2 regions of the Lysinibacillus sp. NPDC093216 genome follow, and region 2 is predicted to be linked to the other one. Evidence: riboswitches for the same ligand, from Rfam matches in the RefSeq annotation. Region 2 holds a riboswitch; the other holds the start of a gene.
The links. A riboswitch is a leader RNA that binds a small molecule or an ion and turns the genes downstream of it on or off. The one in region 2 is predicted to bind S-adenosylmethionine.

Region 1 (5,017 bases), on a different contig from region 2:
AATCTATTTAAGATGTATGCTTTATTGCGATATCTTCATCCCGTTGCATTAACAGAACATCTTCACCTTTTTCTTGTAGCACTTCGATATGTTTTTCACCCCAAGTGCAAAGGATGTTCAGCACAGGGTCCATCTCTTGACCATAAGGTGTTAATGAATATTCAACTTTTGGCGGTACTTGATTGAAAACCTTACGATTAATTAATCCAGACTGCTCCAATTCACGCAACTGGCTTGTTAGCATTTTTTGCGAAATGCCTGGAATCAATCGGCGAAATTCATTCGTACGAATCTGACCATGGTGGTTAAGATGACAAAGAATAATAGGTTTCCATTTGCCTCCAATGACTTCAAGAGTGGCTTCAACACCGATATTATAAACTTTTTTCATTGTAAACCCCCTGTAATATTCAAAAGTAACTAAAAGTACCCTATATAACTTTTAGGCATGTATGAATATTACTATATACTATACAAAAAATCAAAGGAGATATTAATAGAATGAAAAATACAAAAGTGCCGAATGCTAAACTAACATTACTCGCACTTGCGATCAGTGCTTTTGGTATTGGCTCTACAGAATTTATAAGCGTCGGACTTCTACCATTAATTACAGAAGATTTCGGTATAACGTTAAGTACTGCGGGTTTAACCGTATCCATATATGCACTAGGTGTAACTATTGGTGCACCGCTTTTAACAGCCTTAACATCGCGCCTTAGTCGTAAAAATGTATTGCTGCTCGTCATGGTGCTTTTTATTATCGGGAATTTACTTGCAGCTCTAGCACCCTCATTCTCATTACTACTTGCCGGCCGTGTTATTTCAGCATTAGCACATGGCGTGTTTATGTCTATTGCCTCTGTAATCGCTGCAGATGTTGTGGCACCTAATAAACGAGCAAGTGCAATAGCTTTTATGTTCACAGGGTTAACATTAGCAACTGTCACAGGCGTCCCGCTAGGAACTTTTATTGGACAAGTAACTGACTGGCGAATGTCATTCATTTTCATTGTTTTAATTGGTATTATCGGGTTAATTAGTAATACTCTGCTTGTGCCGAGTCAGTTATCGAAAGGTAAACCAATATCTATTCGAGATATCGGGAAAGTATTAGGGAACATACAAATGCTATTAATTCTCTTTATTACAGCAATCGGATACGGCGGCGTGTTTGTAGTATACACATATGTTTCCCCTATATTAGAGCAATATATGGGCTACTCACCTCAAGCAATTGTCATTATCTTAGTTGTATTCGGTATCTGTGTTGCTATCGGTAATACACTGGGTGGTCATTTTGCTAATAATAATCCATTACGTTCTATCTTTATTATCTTTATCGGCTTAGCATTAGCACTACTCGGCATCAACTTCTTTTTAGAATCATCAATCGTTGGATTAATAATGGTCTTTATGATGGGGCTATTTATGTTTATGAATGTACCGGGATTACAGCTTTATGCCGTTCAGCTTTCAGAAAAATATATACCATCAGCTATTTCAATGGCTTCAGCATTAAATATTTCAGCCTTTAACATTGGTATTTTTCTAGGATCATACATTGGAGGAATCATCGTTCGCCACCAATCATTAGCTCATACACCTATATACGGATTCGGCATGGTGATGCTTGCCGCAGCTACTACATTTCTATGGTTACTCTTTGATAGAAACAAACTTTGAAGATTTATCGGAACAATTTCAGTTTTTATCAACGGGTGACTCCTTGGGCAGACGAGACCCTGGAGTGAAGCGGTTCATCGGATGCCCCCAGGAAACACCGAAAGCCTTTGTTGTACATAATATATGGTATCAGCATAGGATAGGAGGAATTTAGTTGTATTACAATCCTTATCCGTATTTTGTCTATCCTAATTATTATCCAACATGGGCATGGGCAATGGCCAATCAACCAACTACTCAACAACCTTTTAGACAGCTAGCAATGCCAACAAACCCAACGAATAGAAGTCCATTTCCACCCGTCAATACAAATAGATTGAAGACTTCTGCGAAACGGATCAAAGCTATTATGAAGCAAGCACAGATACTTACGGATAAAATTGATGAATCCGAGCCATTTGCACATGATCTTATGAACGCAGCACAGCAATCAAATAAAACAGAAGTTGAAAAATTAATCACGTCAACAGGCATTACTTTAAAATTCGAAACGAACTATACACCAGATGGATTTCGAATAACATTTACTGATCAAGGCTGTTGTAAGCTAACATTAATTTTGAATTGGTGAAGAGTTGGCCCTTTGAAGAGGGCCACTTTTTTTGCCTTTAGCATCTTTATGAATTTTAACCTTGTATCCCTATTGAACTTGTAAACTATAAATAAATATGCTAAAGTGTTTGTAATCTTTATTTCTGAAAATTCTTATATTGTTTTTTCTTATCAAGAGAGACGGAGGGATTGGCCCTATGAAGTCTCAGCAACCAGCCTATAGGTATGGTGCTAATTCCAATTGGCGAAATTTAGCCTTGAAGATGAGAAGACTTACTTTAGTTGCTTTGCACAAGAGTCCTCTTTCTACAAGGAGGGCTCTTTTTTATTGTTACATCCAAAAATAATTAAAAGAAAGCAGGAAGATATTATGGCAAACGAACTTTTACAAGCAATTCAACTATTGAAATCGAAAGAATGGGTGGATTTAACACATACATTTGGTCCTAATTCGCCCCACTTCTTTATGTTTGATGATGCAAAATTTGAAACATTATTTTCCCATGATGATGGCTTCTTTGCGCAGCAATTCACTTTCCCTGGGCAATACGGAACACATATCGATCCACCTATCCATTTTGTGCGAGATACACGCTATTTAGAGGAATTGGAGCTAAAAGAACTAGTGCTACCACTAATCGTTATTGATAAATCAAAAGAAGCCGAAGTAAATAACGACTTCACGTTAAGTGTTCAAGATATTCTTGACTTTGAAGCTGAAAATGGGGAAATTGAAACAGGTACCTTTGTTGCGTTGCGTACCGATTGGAGTAAACGTTGGCCAGATAAAGAATCTTTCAGCAACAAAGACGCTGATGGCAATAATCATATTCCTGGCTGGGGATTAGAAGCGTTACAATTTTTATTCGGCGAACGAAAAGTAAGTGCTATTGGCCACGAAACCTTTGATACGGATTCAGCAACAGATTTTCGTAAAAATGGTAAGCTAGATGGCGAATATTTTGTGCTTGAGCAAGATACTTACCAAATTGAGCTCATGACAAATTTGGATAAGCTCCCTCCAAAAGGTGCTGCTATTTTCAATATTGTACCAAAGCCTGAGAAAGCCTCTGGATTCCCTGTGCGTTCATTTGCAATATTGCCTTAAAAGATAAAAAGGTCTGATTCACAACCTGAGTAGGTATTGAATCAGACCTTTTTTACTTTGGCGAATTCCTTTTTTTGAAAATAAAATAAACGATTAACATTAGTATTAGGAACAATACTATAAGATAAATACTGTAGCGGGATAAATATACCCCAACATAACGCCAGTTCTCCCCAAGTACCTTTCCTAAGGTAATAAAAGTAAATGTCCAAATAACTGCTCCCGTATAGGCAAAGAAAGCAAATTTTTTATAAGGATAATTATTGATAGCCGCAATATATGCTGTAAGATGACGCACACCAGGAATAAAATATCCTATTAATAATAATCCCGGCCCTATTTTTGCAAATAATTTTCTAGTAAAGTCAATTTTCTGTTCAGTAATGTGGATTTTTGGACCGTATTTTTGCAATAACGGTAGCCCAAATCTATAGCCTATATAGTAGCTCAGAGTAATTCCCCCTGCCGCACCTACCATAGCGCTGATTAAAGCTGGAATATGTGCGAGGGTTTCTTTATATACGCTATATCCTACATATGTTAAAAATATCTCATCGGGAAGTGGCAGCCCAACAATCCCGCCAACTAGGATAAGAATGATGCCAAAATACCCGTAATGTTCTATTAGAGATTGCACGTGATGCGCCATAAATCCTTCCCACCTAAAGCATAATGAATTTCTTTTTACAGATAGCTTTATAATAACTCAAAGCAAACAATATTATGAGTATTATGACTTTAATACAATTTTCTCCAGGATTTATTATCACTGCCTGTAGATTGTATAGATGGAAAAATTATTTCTTTTTAAAAACTTTCTCCAATGTTGTATAGTGGTCGATTCATGCTATAAATCTCATTTCTCGGCTACTACTCTATTAAATTATTTGTAGCTCCCGAAGAGCATAATCAATACCATCCTCAGTTGATTTCTTCGTTACATAATTAGCGACATTTTTTAATGCTTCACTACCATTGCCCATTGCAATACCAAAGCCAACCTGCTCCAGCATGTCAATATCATTATCTCCATCACCAAAAGCAAGTGCTTCCCCAGGACTCAAGTCGAAATAATCTAGTACAGCATGGACAGCAATAGATTTAGAAACATCATGTTGCAAAACATTTGTAATATACGGGTGCCACCTTTTAAATAATAAATGAGGGAATTTTGAAGTATACTTTTTCTCAATATCCTCATCGCCATATAAACACATTAAGTAAACCTCTTGCGTTAAAATATCTTCATTAATATCAGGAAACTCTAGCAAAGATAATGTTTCTTGCATAGCTTTTAATGTCTTTTCTTCTTGGACGTTATTCATCGATAATTGTTCTGTAAAAAATGATAGACTTTGTTTATTGTCTTCAGCAAAAGCCTTAACTGCGTGGACAATTTCCTTTGCAATAGGCATTTTATGTATTACTCGATCTTGATACTTAACATGGGCACCATTAGCTGTAATAAACGTTTCTATGCCTATGTTTCTTAAATCTTGGCACATTGACAAGGGTCTTCCTGTAGCAGCAACAATATGAATTCCTTTGTTTTTTAATTGCTTAATAGCGGTTCTTGTACTTTCTTCAATACGACCATCTTCATAATTAACAAGCGTTCCATCTACGTCAAAAAATACAATTTTATAATCCATCGTTCGCTCCTTATCGTTT
Region 2 (5,017 bases):
GTTGTCACATTAAAAGGCAAAGAGGCAATCGTTAATTATTGTCAGTCTTTATTAAAAAAGGCGGAGAAAAAAGTCATATTATCAATGTGGGAAGATATGTATGAAGAATTGCGGGAAGATATACATGAGGTAGCGAAGCATATCCCTGTTCATGGAATTACCTTGTATGTGGAGGACCATTTAGCTTCCGTTGACCAACACCGTATCACTCGCTATACGAGGAATGCGTCTACACCTCATTGGTTTATTTTATCGGTAGATGGCAAGCAAATGATTTATGGTCACTCTCCGTCAAATCAGGAAACGGCTTTTATTACCAATGATCCTGTTCATATCTATTTATTAGAGGATTATATATGGCATGACGTGCTTATTAATCGCCTTTTAAAGCGTGATGATACGGAGCTTGAGGAATGGATTACTAAAGAACGTAAAGCATTTTTCTTAGAATGAAAGTATTGAAAAAGAATCTGCAAGCCGTCATGTACATTACAGAAGGCGAGCAGATTCTTTTTTTCGTTAAATATTAATAAAATACTTTATCAACATTGTATTTAGAGCGGAATGAATTGATCGCGTATGTTTCGTAAATTTCACGTTCCATTGGATCTTCCACTTCATACACTTCAATTTTGAAAATTTCATTACGGTGATTTTTCATCGGTGACACATTGTCCTCGAAATGCTTTTTAATACGTTGACGAATTTTACGTGCTTTACCGACAAATAATAGTTCGTTCTCTTCATTGTAGAATAAGAAAATACCACCGTTTTCACGTGTGATTTTATGGAAATCAATAAAACCATGGTACGGTGTGATTGGTACATCACCTGGCTTTAAATCTTGTTCGCGTTGGCGAATTACTAAATCTGGTTTTGGAAATTCAATTTTAATCAAACTATTCACGTTCCTCTCTGTTACTAAAGGTATATGTTAACATAATTACAGCTTGTTTACCATAAAATATGTAGACATAGTTTCAAGATTAGTGTTAAACAAATTACATAATGACATGCATGGTTAATAACAAAATATTCTATGTATTATTGATATTCTTAATTGTTCATGTTACAATTCTTTTTAATTAAATAATCTCATCATGAGAAATTGAGGGATTGTTTTAGAAACCCAGTCGTACCAAGGGTTTGAAGTGCATGATAAGATGTTGAGTAGATTAAAGTTTATTTGTTATTAATAATACACTTCTTATTGTCTATTAATTTAGATGAGGAGAGGTGTATTTTTTTATGCTGTTAAAGTTTGCTTATGATGATTTTATTGCAGACAGAAAATTCAACAATACGACTCAAGCAAATATCAATAGTTACAAATACATGATTAAGCCGTTCATCGACAAATATAATTGATAGGATTATCTAAAAAAGAGAATATATGTTTAATTTTGAAACTTATTCCTGAATTTTACGTATAACAATTAGAGGGGGGATATAACTTGGCTAATAAACAAAAAAATCCAATTCCATTTTTGAAAAAGACTTGGGTGTCTTCTATTGGTGTATTTTTATTGTCACAGATAATCTTTATTACGTGTGAAGCAACAGGATGGATACCTAATTATAGAGATATTGGCGGAACGTTTATTGGAAGAATTACGGAAACTTCAATTTTCAAAGAGTGGTTTACTTTTTATGAAACACCAAATTTCAATTTACTTACTATCTTTTTTGGCATCTTTCTTGTGTTTGGAATAATAGAGGCGATAAAAAGTGTTTTTTCACCAAGGTCTACATAAGTAAAGACTATAGCAAAAGTATCACTAGGGTGTAAAGATAAATAACTAAACTATAATTTCCCTAAAAACATAATGACATGCATGATTAATAACAAAATATTCTATGTATTATTGATATTCTTAATTGTTCATGTTACAATTCTTTTTAATTAAATAATCTTATCATGAGAAGTTGAGGGATTTGGCCCGATGACGCTTCAGCAACCTCTAACGAGAGTTAGAAAGGTGCTAATTCCAGCAAAGGATTTGTCCTTTGAGAGATAAGAGTGAACGTGGAAAAATCCTTCTCATTCTATCTCATATGGAATGAGGGGGATTTTTTAATTTCATCGTTTGACATATTGAACTTTGCGCAGGGCCCGTGCATTGATTAATTGATTTTAACAGAGAGAAATAACAGAGAGGGGAATGCAAGATGCCAATTAATATTCCGAAAAACTTACCAGCTGGAGAACATTTACGTGAGGAAAAAATCTTCGTAATGGAAGAGGACAGAGCGAAAACTCAACAAATTCGTCCGTTAAATATATTAATTTTAAACTTAATGCCAGAAAAAGAAAAAACAGAACTGCAATTACTTCGTTTATTGGGGAATACACCATTACAAGTGAATATTACATTTTTAAATACAGCTACGCATGAATCAAAAAATGTTAGTAAATCACATTTACAGTTATTTTACACGACTTTCAATCAAATTCGTCATCGCCGCTATGATGGCATGATTATTACGGGTGCACCAGTAGAAAAAATGGAATTTGAAGAAGTGAACTACTGGCAGGAAATTTCTGAAATTATGGATTGGTCCAAGACAAACGTAACATCGGTTTTACATATATGTTGGGGTGCACAGGCAGCGTTATATCATCATTACGGTATTGGTAAAATTGGGCTGCCTGCTAAATGCTCAGGTGTATATTCGCATGTTATTACGGATTTAACAGTGGACTTAGTACGTGGCTTTAGTGATTCATTTACTGCACCACATTCACGTTATACATCCGTATCAATTGATGAAGTACTTAGCCATCCCGATTTACGATTACTATCTTATTCTGAAGATGCTGGTGTTTTCATTGTGCAATCTAAGGATAATAAAAACATTATGATTACTGGTCATCTTGAATATGATGCAACAACTTTAGCTGATGAGTATAGTCGTGATGTTGCGAAAGGATTAGATATTGATGTACCAGTAAATTATTTCCCACATGATAATCCTGCAAATGAACCGATTAATACTTGGCGCGCCCATACACATTTATTATTCTCGAATTGGTTGAACTACTATGTTTACCAAGAAACACCATACGAATGGGATTTTGTCGATCAGATTGAATATCATATTTAAAACCGCTCAATTACAATAAAGAAAAATGATGACTTTGATATTTCAGGGTCATCATTTTTTCACGCCATTATGCTGTTAATTTTCTGATGAATTTTTATTTCTATCACTGCTTGGAGTATTGCCGGTATCGCTATCATTCTGTGTAGTATTGTTGCTACTATCACTCTGCGAAGGATTTTCGCTGTTACTTGCACTTTGAGTAGAATTATCGTTATTACTACTACTTTCATTTTGAGTAGTATTACCGGCATTGCTACTACTTTCATTTTGAGCACAATTATCAGTATTACTATTACTTTTTTGTGTAGCTTTTCCGCCATTGTTACTTGCACTTTGAGTAGAATTATCGTTATTATTACTACATTCATTTTGAGTAGTATTACCGGCATTGCTACTACTATCACTTTGAGTAGAATTATCGTTATTACTAATACTTGTACTTTGAGTAGCATTTCCGTCATTGTTGCTACTTTCGTTTTGAGTAGAATTATCGTTATTACTACTACTTTCATTTTGAGTAGTATTACCGGCATTATTGCTACTTTCACTTTGTGTAGCATTTCCACCATTACTGCTACTTCCACTTTGAGAAGAATTCCCGCCATTGTTGCTACTATTACCCTGAGTAGAGTTTTCGTCATTACTATTACTTTCACTCTGTAAAGAGTTTCCGCCATTGTTGCTACTATCATTTTGAGTAGAATTACCGTTATTACTACTACTTTCACCTTGAGTAGCATTTCCGCCATTACTGCTACTATCACTCTGAGTAGAATTACCGTTATTACTACTACTTTCACCTTGTGTATCATTTCCAGCATTGCTACTGCTATCACTCTGTGAAGAATTATCGTTATTAGTATTACCTGCACCTTGAGTAGCATTACCGTTATTACTACCATTTTCATTCTGTGTACTACAATTACTTTTTGTATTATTACCGTTGATTTTGCGAATCTTCGCGACAAGTAGTAAAACTAATGGTAATAAGATAGCGAAAATAAAGGAAAAAATAGGCCAGGTTTCTTTATTGTAAATTTCTGAATGAATGATACTAGGATGAACAATTTGTGAAAGTCCAAGGATAATCATTCCGAATGGAAAAATGAGCGGTCGATGATTGTTAATTTTACATATTTGTGCGATGCCGATGACCCCAGCGTAAAAAAACATAAAAGTTTTAATATAAATTGATATTATCCACATTGCTGCCATAATAACTTCAATACGCTGCAAAAAATTCCCGATTGAAATTCTTTGGGCTAATGAATAGCTAGGAAATGTCCTAGAAGCAGTATTTGTTGGACCTAGGACAAGGATAGCCAGTGTGATGATAGCAATTAAGACAATCCCTCCAAGAATTGTGCCAATGTAAAAACCTTTTTGGGCTGATTCATGGACGTTAACAGAAGAAGGAAAAATCATTAACAATATGACAAGTGGCAATGAAAAAATACTCATTAATCGAATAATACTAAAGAATAATGATTTTGCTGGTACTTCCATTATTGGCTGTAGATTTTCCATATGGACGGATGGTGAAATACAAACTACAAAAAAAATAAAAATTAAAATAAACATTGCGAATAGTATTTCTGCAGAACGGGCAAAAACTTCAATTCCTAGAAATGCTGCATAAATAATGATAATACTGAACAGAAAAGCAAAGGCCATCATAGGTGTTTCTGGCATAATTTCTGTTTTCATGAAAATGCCAATGAAATATAATAATTCACCAGCAGAAAGAAAGGATAGAATAATAAAGCCAATCGAAGTTATTTTTCCGAAAAAACGACCTAATATCTTTTCATTAGCCTCTACAAATGTAAGGGTAGGTGTCCGTTTTCCTACAGTAACGAAAAGCTTTATTAAGAGTAAACTTAGAACGACACTAATAATCGCTGCAATCCAG

Region 1: linked by a shared signal. The riboswitch ahead of ACQKOG_RS05700 (cyclase family protein) and the one ahead of metA (homoserine O-acetyltransferase MetA) in region 2 are both predicted to bind S-adenosylmethionine.

Annotation. Positions count from the first base shown of each region.
Region 1 covers NZ_JBNNVB010000003.1:203,222-208,238, forward strand. The annotation lists gene ACQKOG_RS05685 (winged helix-turn-helix transcriptional regulator) at 8-391, opposite strand; gene ACQKOG_RS05690 (MFS transporter) at 502-1,686, shown strand; gene ACQKOG_RS05695 (hypothetical protein) at 1,841-2,257, shown strand; SAM riboswitch class I at 2,404-2,508, shown strand; gene ACQKOG_RS05700 (cyclase family protein) at 2,609-3,346, shown strand; gene ACQKOG_RS05705 (DedA family protein) at 3,399-3,995, opposite strand; gene ACQKOG_RS05710 (Cof-type HAD-IIB family hydrolase) at 4,225-4,998, opposite strand.
Region 2 covers NZ_JBNNVB010000021.1:70,770-75,786, reverse strand. The annotation lists gene ACQKOG_RS19800 (TrmB family transcriptional regulator) at 1-453, shown strand, start outside; gene ACQKOG_RS19795 (nucleotide excision repair endonuclease) at 527-898, opposite strand; gene ACQKOG_RS19790 (YfzA family protein) at 1,455-1,754, shown strand; SAM riboswitch class I at 1,911-2,021, shown strand; gene metA (homoserine O-acetyltransferase MetA) at 2,170-3,105, shown strand; gene ACQKOG_RS19780 (endospore germination permease) at 3,181-5,017, opposite strand, start outside.